4 regions of the Paenibacillus odorifer genome follow, and region 3 is predicted to be linked to each of the others. Evidence: riboswitches for the same ligand, from Rfam matches in the RefSeq annotation. Region 3 holds a riboswitch; each other region holds the start of a gene.
What was found. A riboswitch is a leader RNA that binds a small molecule or an ion and turns the genes downstream of it on or off. The one in region 3 is predicted to bind cobalamin.
Positions count from the first base shown of each region.

Region 1: linked by a shared signal. The riboswitch ahead of metE (5-methyltetrahydropteroyltriglutamate--homocysteine S-methyltransferase) and the one ahead of PODO_RS29890 (RCC1 domain-containing protein) in region 3 are both predicted to bind cobalamin.
Region 2: linked by a shared signal. The riboswitch ahead of PODO_RS29845 (DUF4430 domain-containing protein) and the one ahead of PODO_RS29890 (RCC1 domain-containing protein) in region 3 are both predicted to bind cobalamin.
Region 4: linked by a shared signal. The riboswitch ahead of PODO_RS03735 (S-layer homology domain-containing protein) and the one ahead of PODO_RS29890 (RCC1 domain-containing protein) in region 3 are both predicted to bind cobalamin.

Region 1 is NZ_CP009428.1:4,875,609-4,878,825, reverse strand. It holds gene PODO_RS21340 (DedA family protein) at 1-8, shown strand, start outside; gene PODO_RS21335 (undecaprenyl-diphosphate phosphatase) at 59-919, shown strand; cobalamin riboswitch at 1,019-1,224, shown strand; gene metE (5-methyltetrahydropteroyltriglutamate--homocysteine S-methyltransferase) at 1,380-3,217, shown strand, end outside.
Region 2 is NZ_CP009428.1:1,034,385-1,037,601, forward strand. It holds gene PODO_RS04380 (GAP1-N2 domain-containing protein) at 1-1,027, shown strand, start outside; cobalamin riboswitch at 1,155-1,357, shown strand; gene PODO_RS29845 (DUF4430 domain-containing protein) at 1,528-3,217, shown strand, end outside.
Region 3 is NZ_CP009428.1:1,574,546-1,577,762, reverse strand. It holds gene PODO_RS29890 (RCC1 domain-containing protein) at 136-1,947, opposite strand; cobalamin riboswitch at 2,358-2,549, opposite strand; gene sigK (RNA polymerase sporulation sigma factor SigK) at 2,977-3,217, opposite strand, start outside.
Region 4 is NZ_CP009428.1:867,522-870,738, forward strand. It holds gene PODO_RS03730 (cellulase family glycosylhydrolase) at 1-637, opposite strand, end outside; cobalamin riboswitch at 980-1,180, shown strand; gene PODO_RS03735 (S-layer homology domain-containing protein) at 1,345-3,217, shown strand, end outside.

The DNA of each region.
Region 1 (3,217 bases), 3.3 Mb from region 3:
AGGGCTAAGCGGGTGGAGGACTGATAATAGAAATGACTATTAAAAAGGAGGGAAACACATGGAGCTATTAACGATTATTAAAGCCATTATTTTGGGGCTTGTTGAAGGTTTAACCGAATTTGCTCCAGTATCCTCCACGGGTCATATGATTATTGTTGATGATATGTGGCTGAAATCACAGGAGTTATTTGGACAATATACGGCAAATACCTTCAAAATAGTTATTCAACTGGGTTCTATATTAGCGGTTGTTGTGATTTTTAGAAATCGATTCATTGATCTGTTGGGCTTAAGGCGTTTCAGCCGTAAGCAGTTGGACCCTGTAACAGAGAAGCTACCGCAGTTAGAGCAGGGCGGGCACCTCAAGCTGACACAGGTTCTGGTAGGGTTAGTGCCTGCAGGTGTGTTAGGTGTTCTGTTTAATGATTATATTGATGAGCATTTATTCTCTACCTCAACGGTGTTAATTGGTCTAGTGATCGGGGCTATATTAATGATTATTGCGGATCTGTTTGGGCCGAAGAAGATCAGAACTGAGAGTGTAGATCAGATTACATACAAACAGGCACTTGGTGTAGGTCTTGTACAGTGTTTTTCGTTATGGCCTGGATTTTCACGCTCGGGCTCGACGATTTCTGGTGGCGTAATCCTCGGGATGAGCCATCGTGCCGCTGCTGATTTTACGTTTATTATGGCAGTACCCATCATGGCAGGTGCCAGTCTGTTGTCACTGATGAAGAACTGGCAATATTTCACCATGGACGCGCTGCCGTTTTTTATTGCAGGCTTTATTAGTGCCTTCCTATTTGCGCTGTTATCGATGCGTTTCTTCTTAAAACTGATCAATCGTATCAAGCTCTTACCGTTTGCTATATACCGTATAATTCTTGCTGCTGTAGTATATTTCGTATTTTTCTAAGTCCGTTATAAGGAATCGATATAACAGAAGCCCCAGTAATCTATTGCAGATTGCTGGGGCTTTCACGTATGATGACATCAGATTAAGACACTCAAATGATGAATGATATCGGAGACAGGTGCTGACCGGAAAATAGTAATTCGGTAGGCTTAATAGGGAAATTCGGTTCGAAGCCGATGCGGTCCCGCCACTGTAACGGAAGAATCTCGAGCAACAGAGGTCACTGGCAATTTACTACTGCTGGGAAGACTGCTCAAGATGTTGACGCCGCTAGCCAGGAGACCTGCCTGTTTCAACAGCACTGCTTCACCTACGGAAGATAGGGAGGTGTTAGACGTTAACCATGGGTATATCATGGGCGTCTTTCCCTTTGACTTTTTTAGGGAAGGGCGCTCTTTTTTATAGGAAAGCAAGTAGTTTTGGAGTTTGAAATAAGAGATTGAAGAGGGAGTGTATCGAAATGACGAATAAGGTAAAAGTAAGCAATCTTGGATATCCGAGAATCGGAAAGAACCGCGAATGGAAAAAGGCACTGGAGGCATTCTGGCAGGGGAAAATAAATGAGGAGCAATTCCGCTCCGAAATGGCAGCAATCCAGCTGCAGCATTTGAAGACCCAGCAAGAAGCAGGAATTGAGCTTATTCCGGTAAATGATTTTACATTTTATGATCATGTGTTGGATGCGGCTGTTATGTTTGGAATCGTACCTCCACGGTATGCGTATGATGGCGGCGACATCGGGCTTGATCTTTATTTTGCAATGGCCCGTGGTAATGCTGAGGCTACTGCCTGCGAGATGACCAAATGGTTCAATACGAACTATCACTATATCGTTCCAGAGATCGGCACACAAACACCACGCCTGACTGAAAACAAACCTCTAGCGGCTTATCGTTTTGCTAAATCGCAGGCAGGGATTGAAGGTAAACCGGTACTTTTAGGTCTGTATACCTTCCTTAAGCTGTCCAAAGGTTACGCAGCGGCAGATATCGCCAAGATTGCTGCACGTTTTGTTCCAGTCTATGTTCAACTGCTACAGGAACTGAAGCAAGAAGGGGTAAGCTGGGTACAAATCGATGAGCCAGCGATTGTTACAGGCATAAGTAAAGAAGAATTAACACTGCTTAACTCGATATACACAGACATTGCCGCCTCCGTGCCGGGCTTGAATATTATTTTACAGACGTATTTTGAAGCTGCTGAGCCGCTGGAGGCACTGCTAGAGTTGCCTGTTCAAGGCTTGGGTCTTGACTTTGTGCACGATGGTGGAGCGAATCTGGCTTCCATCGAACGTCTTGGCTGGCCGAAGGACAAATGGCTGGGTGCTGGAATTATTGATGGACGGAACATTTGGCGTTCCGATTTAGACGCCAAGCTGCAACTGGTAGAAAAGCTCAGCGTTCATGTGCCGCTTGATCGTCTTATTCTTCAGCCTTCTTGCAGTCTGTTGCATGTCCCAGTCACCGTTCAAGGTGAAGTGAAGCTGAAGGCGACAGTTAAGAATGCGTTAGCCTTTGCCGATGAGAAGCTTAAAGAGCTTAGTCTGCTCGGAGCAGCCGTCGCAGATAAAGGAGAAGCTTCTCAAGCAGCGCTGGCCGCTAGTCGTGAAGCTATTGCAGCGTTCCGCGCACTACCTGAGCGTGGCCGTAAGGATGTGGCGGAGCAAGTGCTTGCACTTGCAGCTCTACCAGACCAACGCAGTCTGCCTTTTGCTGAGCGCTTAAAGGTGCAGCAAGAGAAATGGCAGCTTCCACTTCTGCCAACCACTACAATTGGTAGCTTTCCGCAGACAGTCGAAGTGCGCCAGGCGAGATTGAAATGGCGTAAAGGGGTCTGGAATCAGGAGCGTTATGATGGATTTGTTCGTGAGCAGATCGCGGATGCAATTACCTTCCAAGAAAAGCTAGGTCTGGATGTTCTGGTCCACGGCGAGTTCGAGCGTACAGATATGGTGGAGTTTTTCGGAGAAAAGCTGGATGGATACTTGTTTACTAGTAATGGCTGGGTTCAATCCTACGGTTCCCGTTGCGTTAAGCCGCCGGTGATCTACGCGGATATTGCATTTATACAGCCTATGACTGTTAAAGAAAGCGTCTATGCACAATCGTTGACGAAGCTTCCGGTTAAAGGAATGTTGACGGGCCCTGTTACTATCCTCAATTGGTCATTTGTACGTGATGATCTCAGCCGGGAAGAGGTAGCCAATCAAATTGCTCTTGCCCTTCGCCATGAAGTAAAAGCGTTGGAAGATGCAGGCATCGAAATGATTCAAGTGGATGAGCCGGCTATTCGTGAAGG
Region 2 (3,217 bases), 540 kb from region 3:
TCAGCGTGAAGGGGGTCCGCTGGATTACGATGCGCTTCTGGAGCTGTTAAAGCGTAAATCCGGTTCCGACAAAGAAATCATCTATCGGTTTTTTGCTTGGTCGCAAGGCAATCCTTTATTTACGGTTTCGAATAAAAAGCTGCAACCGGGTTACCGTAAGGCGATTCTGAAGTATTTCCTGAGCAGTGATCGTGAAGCGTTCAAGAATCGGGAATTCCGAAAGAACTATGTCGCGGCAGCTCGGCCTGCTCTGCAAAATGTGTACAATGAAGCCCGCTCCCAACTGGCTTCCCCGCTGGCGCGCTGGATCAGCCGCAGCCGATTTCGACTCTTAATCTCCGGCTCCATTACGGGTATTCTGGTGATTATTGCAATTATCGTATTCAGTATGTTACGCCCGGATGATACGAAGACGGCTCTGCCGGGGACAAGCCCTGAGCCGACCCCTGTTCAGAGTGCAGGTAATGAGCTGCCTCCGGCTTCAGTATACTTGAAGGATCAGAGCGACGAAGGAGATAAGGGGAGCAGCATATTGGTGTTCACCTTCGCAAGTGCAGATGACTGTGTGCAGTTTCAACCGACTGAGATTAGTTTAATGTCTTCGTCTACAGAGATAGATAAAAGCTTTAAGGTCGCTGCTACGAATGGCACTTGTCCAGTGCCGTCAACGGATGGGACGGATGAGGGAAACGCCGCAGCCGATTCAGATGCCGCTGGCACTACTGGAGGAACAGCAGAAGGTGCAGATGCTCCTAACGCAGTAGCTGATGCTTCTCCGTCTCCTACGCCTTCCTCTGATACTGAGGACAGCACTGGGTTGCCTTCCGCAACAGCTGTGACTGAAGGTGAACAACCATCCTATCAGGTTGAGGTTACATTGGAGCCTGGAGCGACAATTCTAGAGAAAAGTATGATCAAGGCCGGAAGATTTACATTGATCGTAGATCCCGACCCTAATTTTCCACCAGCTTCTGATTCAAGTGCTGAACCCTCCCCAACTGCAAGTCCGGAAGGAACAGCCGAATAACAAGCTTTCTGAACAGCAATACCTACCGGCAGGTGGTGTATTGCTGTTCATTTTTTTGCTGCCCATACTAAGCTTTTCTATAGACATGCTATGTATTAATAGATATGATTATGGATGTCAAAATAAGATACTACATACTGGAAAAGGTGCAGACTCTATCAATCTAGTCGTCTGCTTAAAAGGGAAGTCCGGTGCATGAGTCCGGCGTGGTCCCGCCACTGTATGTGCGGAGCGTTTCTTCTATAAGCCACTGCCCTGAAGGTAGGGTGGGAAGGTGAAGAACAGCGATGAAGCATTAGCCAGGAGACCTGCCTTTTTTGTGAGCGTTTCTATTCTTCGTGGGGTAAGAATGTGGAACATATACAGATGGACTATCGGCAGGAAGCAAGCGCCGGAGCCTCGATTTGTAATCTTCCCTGACCGCCCTCCAAAGGGGCGGTCTTTATGTTATGCGTCTTATTCCCAGCAGTACCCATTCTTATACAGAAAGAGGTTAAACAATGAAGAAAATCATGTCTTCCAAGTTTGTAGCACTTGGGCTGGCCTTATTCATGGTCATTTCAATTCTAGGAACATCTCTTGCTCCGGCAGGACAAATATTTGCAGAAGCGAGCGCTGGCTCCGGTCTGGAAGCAACTGCTGCGGAGCGGATTAATGTTGCGGATGCGACTTATGCGGCTGCAGAATATCTCTTGAAAGGTGGCGTGCAATCGGATTGGCAAGCTATTGGATTAGCGCAAGCAGGATATAAGCTGCCAGCCAGTTACCATTCAGAGCTTGAGAAAAAAGTAAAGGATGCAGCTGGCAATTTCGCCAATGTAACCGATTATGCTCGAATCGTGCTCGCAGTGAGAGCGATTGGTGCAGATCCTACTAGCTTTGCTGGTAACGGAACGACTCCTGGCTATAATCTGATTGAGAAAATTTATAATAACAGCAAGCTCAGTGAACAGACGCTAAATAATCCGGTATATGCCTTACTTGCGCTGGATTCTGGTAAATATAATATCCCAAGTGACGCGAAATGGACGGCGGATAAGCTCCTTACGGAGATTCTCTCCAAACAGAATCCGGATGGGGGCTTTGCATTAACCTCGGGCGCAAGTGAGTCTGATATGACAGCGATAACCTTGACGGCTCTGGCGGCACATAAAAATAATCCTGAAGCCTACTTAGCAGGGCTACAAGCCGTAGCTTGGTTATCTGCAGCTCAAGATAGCCATGGGGGTTACGGTGACAGTGCTGAAAGTAGCGCACAAGCAATCCTTGGACTCACATCCTTCGGAGTTGATCCTAGTGGATTAGAATACACCAAAAACAAAGTGGATCTAATGGAGAACCTGCTTAGCTATCGTCTAGCTGATGGTAGCTTCACCCATAGCCGTGGTGGAAGCAGTAATGTTCTGGCGACAGAGCAAGGACTTCAGGCGCTGGTTGCGTATAATTTGCTGTATAAAGGAAGCAACAGTAAGCTATACGATTTTTCCAAATCCTCCGTTCAGAGCTCACTCATCTACGCTCCTGTAACGATTGAGGGACCACGGGCCACGTTGGCACAAGGGTACGCCTATGCTGGCAACGCACTTGGAGCGTTAGAGAAGCTGGCGCTTCAAACGAACTTGCCGATCACGAATCCTTCGGGCAGTTATGTGACTGGCATCGGAAGTATTGCTGCTGGAAGCTTTGGTGGTTATGACGGATGGATGTATGTTGTATCACGTGACGGAAAATGGATTAATCCCGATGTAGGCATGAGTGATTTTGTACTTAAAGATTCAGATCAGGTACTGGTTTATTATGCCGGAGATGACACTAAACTTGTGGATTCCGTTACCCTTTCCAAAGCAAATCTTAAAGAGGGCGATTCTTTTAACGTCATTGTAACTAGTAAGACGTGGAAATGGGACGCTGCTACGAACACTTCCTCTCCTGTAACTGCAAAAGCTGCGGGTGTTCAGGTCCAAATTGGAGCTCAGACGGTAACGACGAATGCTAAAGGTGAGGCCGTATTCTCAGGAAATGTGCCCGCAGGTGACTATACACTGACTGTAACTGGCTACCGCGAAGGTAAAGCGCCAACGGTTGCTAAATATACAAAAGCTATAAAGGTAATTTCTAAGAATGTAACAGCTTCACTTACCGTTGAAGGCCCGGAAGGATTGATTAGTGAAGGGACTTTAAAAGCCTCCA
Region 3 (3,217 bases):
TTATTATAAATTGAGAGGACCATCGATTGAGTAACAAAGAATATTTAGTTCCCCACAAATCATTTTGATTACTCATCACGAAAAACATTCTATTTTTTCTTTTCAAACTAATTATTTTGAAACGCTATTATACAGCTACTTTATTTCCTTTGTAATTGCAGATAGTAAATTACCATTACTATCGTATACAAAGTCACGGCGGTAGCTGATATTCCCTTTATGAATGATAATAGCTGTTAACCTATTAGCGGAATCATAAATATATTCGTAATCCTGCCTAATAGAAGGTTGTAGAACTGTTACTGGAATATTTGAATAAGAAATTAATGAGTCATTCCCTAATTGACCCTCTGTATTATTCCCCCACGTAATAAATGAAGAGCTAGTAAGTGCTATACTATGCGAATTTCCAGCATCTATTTTTATTACATCATTCAGAAAACTCTTACCGCCTATCGCTTTTACTTGAGTAGGAGTAAGTTTTCCTAAAGTTGTGCCATCTCCAAGTTGGCCCATGCTATTCTCTCCCCAACTCCATACTGTTCCATCTGACTTTAGTGCTAATGAATAATTACTTCCACCGCTAATAGCAATTACATTATTTAATAAACCAACTCCGTTTGGGCCCTTGACTTGGACTGGATAGCGCCGTTCTACTGTAGTACCGTCTCCAAGCTGCCCTTTATCATTTTGCCCCCAGCCCCATACTGTTCCATCTTCTTTTAAAACCAAATTGAAATTGTCCCCAGCACTAATAGCTTTAACTCCTGTTAACAAAGAAGCATTACTGGAGCCCATTTGCACTTTACTAGGGAAACTCTCATCATTAAGAGATCCATTTGCTAACTGACCATGATTATTGCCTCCCCAAACATAAACAGTTCCAGTTGACGAAAGTGCTATAGAATGTATTTCACCAACATCAACAGCAATAATATCCATAAGATTCCCAACCCCGTTAACACCTTTAATTTGTTCCGGAGTTGTAATAAGTTCTAATCTATCGACTCCCACTTGCCCTCGTTGATTATCTCCCCATCCCCACACTGTTCTGTTAGATTTAACAGCGAGGGTATGGTAAAATCTACTACTGATATTATTTACATTTGATAATCCAGAAATTGGAGTTGGAGAGACAACAAAATCAGTCTGATCTCCAGCAGGTCCCAAACCCAAAAAACCATAATAATTGAATCCGAAAGCCGTCACTGTACCGTCAGTTTTCAAAGCATATGAACTAAAAGTTCCACCAGTAAATCCTTTATTCATCGACACCACATCGGTTCCAGCCAACTGAACTGGTTTATTGCTATATGGAGTAATAAAGTCCCCCAACTGTCCCATTTCATTACTTCCCCATAACCATAGATTCCCATTTTTTTCTATAAAACCACTTTTATCTATACCAGCATATATTTCCCCATGTTCTAAAACACCCCGAGTTAAAGTAGAGGGTAAACTCTTTGCGCTTTCATTTAAAGACATGATTTTGGAGTTATTATTTTGAGATATAGATTCTATTAATAATTTTTTTTTAGCGCTCTCATTGCTAACAATTTGAAACTTCAGGAAGTAGCTATCATTTAATTTTTCTCCATTTATATCCTCAAGTGAGTAAGGAGGAATATGTAATGTATAATCATGACCATCTTTCAATTCAATTTGTGGACTAATTATCAGTTGATCCCTCTCAATTGATTTCTTTATATTTATCACCTTATTACTATCAAAATCTACTAATCTAATTAAATGAAAAAAATTCCCTTCTCTAATAATGTTTTTTAAATTCACCTTTAACGAGGAATCCTCCAATATGCTTATTATTTGTGTCTCAGGTGCAATTAACTCCTTTTGTTGATTTACACCATCCGCACTCACTAAAGATAACTGACTAATCGATATAACTAAAAGAAATAAGATAATTAATAACGAATAATATTTCTTCATATTTATTTTTCTCTCCCATTTAATAAATAGTTCCAGTTAATTAGTTGTTATCTACGATACTAGATAGGATGACTGGGATAATAAACTTCGGATCCAGCAAAATAACTAAACAGACAATACAAATGATCGTGTAAAACCAAACAGCTCATAAAAAAATCAACAAATTCTTAGATATTGAAAGATACTTTCATTTAATCAAACCGTAACTTTTTTTTGTTTTTGTCCGAAATCTATACATCGACAACATGAAACTAACTAATAATTACTTCATTCCAAATGAACCTTTACCATTAATAATTTATTAACAACATTATTTCCAATGTAACAAGTACTTTATTAAAGTAATTCTATAAAAGAGTTTCACTATTGAATATAGACATAAAAAAACCTCCTTCCCATCCTCGTGGGATTCGTTGGGTATATTTATGGCAGGCATTCTGGCTTCGCAGTTCATTAAAAAACCCACCATTAACATTAAGCAGTTAATGATGGAATTTTAATGTGCGTTCACAGTGGCGGGACCGCGTGGGAATTTCACCAACATTCCCCTTTTAAGCTAGATAGGATATTCCTATGCAATCACCATAAATATTAACAGGAATAATATACCATGAATTATTATGAAGTGCGACAGACAAAAACACCTAGGGAAGATTCGTATAATGGAGTTACCACCACATCCATTGCGTGGGAGAATGAAACCATGAGTTACACACACCTTAACAAAACCGAACGCAGTCATTCACTTCGCTTGGGATGGACCAATCACAGATTGGCAAGTAACTAGACAAAAATCACTCCACCATTGATAGAGAGTGGAATAGGGGGAGTAGCAGTATGATGACACAGTAGAGATTGCGCAGACTACCTACACAACATCAAACCTCTCCTAATCAATGGGATGATCCATAGTGCAAAGGGAAAAATTCCCTATCATGTTAACGATAAAAAAACAACTTCTCCGTAGAAAAGTCGCTTTTCAAATCTCTACTGTCTATCGAATTCTATTTTTTCATAACTTAGAAGACCCTACCGCTTCGCCTTATAAAACTCATGATAAAGCTTCATGAGCGCCCTCTTCTCTATCCTCGAAACATAACTCCGCGAGATCCCCAACTCCTTAGCAATCTCCCTCTGTGTCCTCTCTTCTCCACCTGTATCCAGCCCAAACCTACCCACCACAACTTCTTTCTCCCGGTCATCCAGAATATCTAGGTTGCGATATATCTTACTCTTCTCGATCTTCAAATCCACTTCTTTAATGACATCA
Region 4 (3,217 bases), 710 kb from region 3:
CGATCTGATAGAAGGAGTTATTGAGTTCAGTAAGCATTTGCTCCATTTTTGCTTCGTCTGTGCTTCCACCATCGGTGAACCGAGGCTCATTTATGCTCTCGAACATCAGCTTATCGGATTTGTCCTTAAAGCGATCGGCAATTTGAGTCCAGGCTGCATTATAACGCGCCAGCGTTTCATCGTGTTTTTCTTCCATATGGCTTACCCATAGCCAGGAATCATGATGGACATTAATCATGACATAAAGCTTGGCGTCCAGTGCCCAGCCGACAACTTCTTCCACACGGTCGAGGTAGGCTTTTTCTAGGGTATAGTCTGGTGCCGCACCCATGTGAGTATCCCAGGTCACAGGAATCCGAATACTTTTATAGCCTTGAGCGGCGATCTTTTTAATAAGTTCTTGGGTCACACGAGGATTGCCCCAGGAGGTTTCGTCCTCACCTGTAGCATCTAAAGTATTACCGAGGTTCCATCCGGGCTGCATTTCGTCTACATAGGATTGGATCTTACTCTTTGGCGCTGCCTTAGCTTGTTGCTCATCCTTAGTTGCAGCTGCAGCCATGGATGAGAACAGAGAGAGCAGAAGAGCGGTGACAAGTGTCAATGATAAGAAGGATTTCTGGATTCGCGTAGTCATTGAATTCTCCTTTGTGAGATAAATTTAGGATGCTTGGACCTGGCTTTGACGCTGTACTTGGTGGTTAGATGAACACGAACACCTCCAATGTTATTTTTGTAAACGCTTTCTGAATATACCCTAACATAGAATTCACTCAGCGAGTACCTTACTAATTTGTGGCAAATTCATATAAGAATTAGTGATTTAAATTAATTTTCCCCACAGTTGGATAAAGAAATTATTTAAATATCCCTACTCGTAGAAATTGGTTATTCAATAGGATTATCTCTAGCTGCCCGTTATACAAAAAAGAAATATAACATGACAAAAGCATATATATTAGATATGATGAAGCATGAAAATTTAAAATTAGAAATAGGTGCCAACTATGAATGTTGCGGAAGTACAATCATAGATTGGTTAAATGGAAAGCGGGTGTGAATCCCGCGCGGTCCCGCCGCTGTAAAAGAGGAGTCCTTGCAAAATGCCACTGGGAAACTGGGAAGGCAGCAAGGGTGATGATACTTGAGCCAGAATATCTGCCTTTTTCTGTTACACCATCAAACTCTACGATCGATAGAGAGGTGCTTGAATAGTGTTTGCCAGCTAGTATTGTGGTTCACTATCTTAACCTCTTGACGTTTATGTTGAGTGGTTTTTTTTGTGGTTATAAGAAAGTTTATTCTGTTTTTTATCATAGGTATGAAGGGAAGGGTTATGGAAAAATGAAGAAAAATAAGTTTTTAGCGTGGTTACTCATTGTAGCTGTATTTATCACGACATTCTCTACAAGTGTTATCCCAGCTCAAGCAAATGGAGCAAGCTCTACCCTTAAAGGGTATGTATCTGTATCCGTAGAGAAATTCACCTTAGGCCAAGGGTATATTAAGGAACCTATTAAAGTTCCGATTTATGAAGGCGATAATGGCGCATCTTTAATAACACGTGCGCTAGGAGATGGGAATTATAGACATTTAGGAAATATAGATAGTGGTTTTTATTTATCAGAAGTTAAAGATAGTGGCAGAAGCGAAGTCAATATTCCACAATATATTTTAGATATGATTTCAGCCGATGGGAATACAGTCGGCACTAAAGCAGACCCAGAGTGGTTAAGTCAGTTTGACTACACCTCCATGTCGGGTTGGATGTATGCAGTAAATAATGTGTTTCCTCCGTTTGGGATGACCGATTATAAGCCTCAAGACGGTGACATCATTCGAACTCAGTTCACCACTTATGGCTATGGTTCTGATCTTGGTGGCTGGGGAGAAATCCCCGTTCAACTTGCCAATAAGGATGCTTTAACTGCGGAAATCGCCGAGATTAACAGTGACCCTAATAAAGAAACTATTTTGGACAGACCAGTAGTACAATCGGCAGTTTATCAAGCCTATTCCGTGCTCGAAAATATGGCAAGCTCTCAAATAAGTGTAGATCATGCACTTGTAGGGCTTAACCATGCATTAGACATAGAACCCCCTGTTATTACAGTAAGTGGCATACAAGATAAACAGGAAGTATCCAATAAAGAAATAAGCTTCAAAGTAGCTGTCACAGACAATGTATATAGTGACATCATTCCAGAAGTGAAGCTGAATGGTGTTACTTTATCACCTGCGAATGGGGAGTACAAAGCTTCTCTGAATTCAGGCAGTAATGCAATTACTGTAACGGCTCTTGACGGAGCTGGAAACAAAACAAATGTAACTTATCAAGTTACTTACAAACTGGAAACTACAGTTGCCGTCAAACAACAGTTAGATAAAAGCCTTGCCTATATTCTAAACACTGTAAAGAATCCGTCGTTTGGTACAGGTAGTGGAGAATGGTCGATCCTTTCTCTGGCACGGGCGAACTATACAGTACCTAACGGTTATTACGATCTTTATTACAACAATGTAGCGACGAAAATAGCATCGATCATTAAAGAGGATGGAAAACTCGACGCCAATAAAAGCACAGAGAATTCCAGAGCGATTCTAGGGCTTACCTCTATCGGAAAAGATATCACAAATGTTGCGGGATATGATCTGAGAAAAGCACTCGCTGATTATCAATATATCCAAAAGCAAGGCAATAATGGTCCGATTTTTGCTCTGATTGCGCTAGATAGCCATAACTATGAGATCCCTGTAGTTGATGGAGTTACAGAACAGACCACAAGAGAAAAACTAGTTCAGTATATTTTAGATAAAGAGGTTAAAAAAGGTACAGAAGAAGCTGGTGGCTGGGCATTAGGCGTAACCAAAGCAGATGTCGATATGACTGCGATGGCGATGCAAGCTCTTGCACCTTATTATGCAACCCGAGATGATGTAAAAGCCGCCGTGGATCGGGCCATCCAATGGCTGTCCGATAACCAAAACAATCAAGGCGGATTTACAAGCTGGGGAAGCACTAGCAGCGAAAGTATCTCACAGGTAATTGTAGCCTTAACTGGTGTGGGCGTAGATCCGCACACGGACGCTAGATTTGTTAAAAGTGGAAATTCGCTTATTGATGCACTGCTTAGCTTTGCTGCACCTGAGGGTGGATTTAAGCATATCCTCACAGGCAAAGTGGACAATATGGCAACGGACCAAGGTACGTATGCAC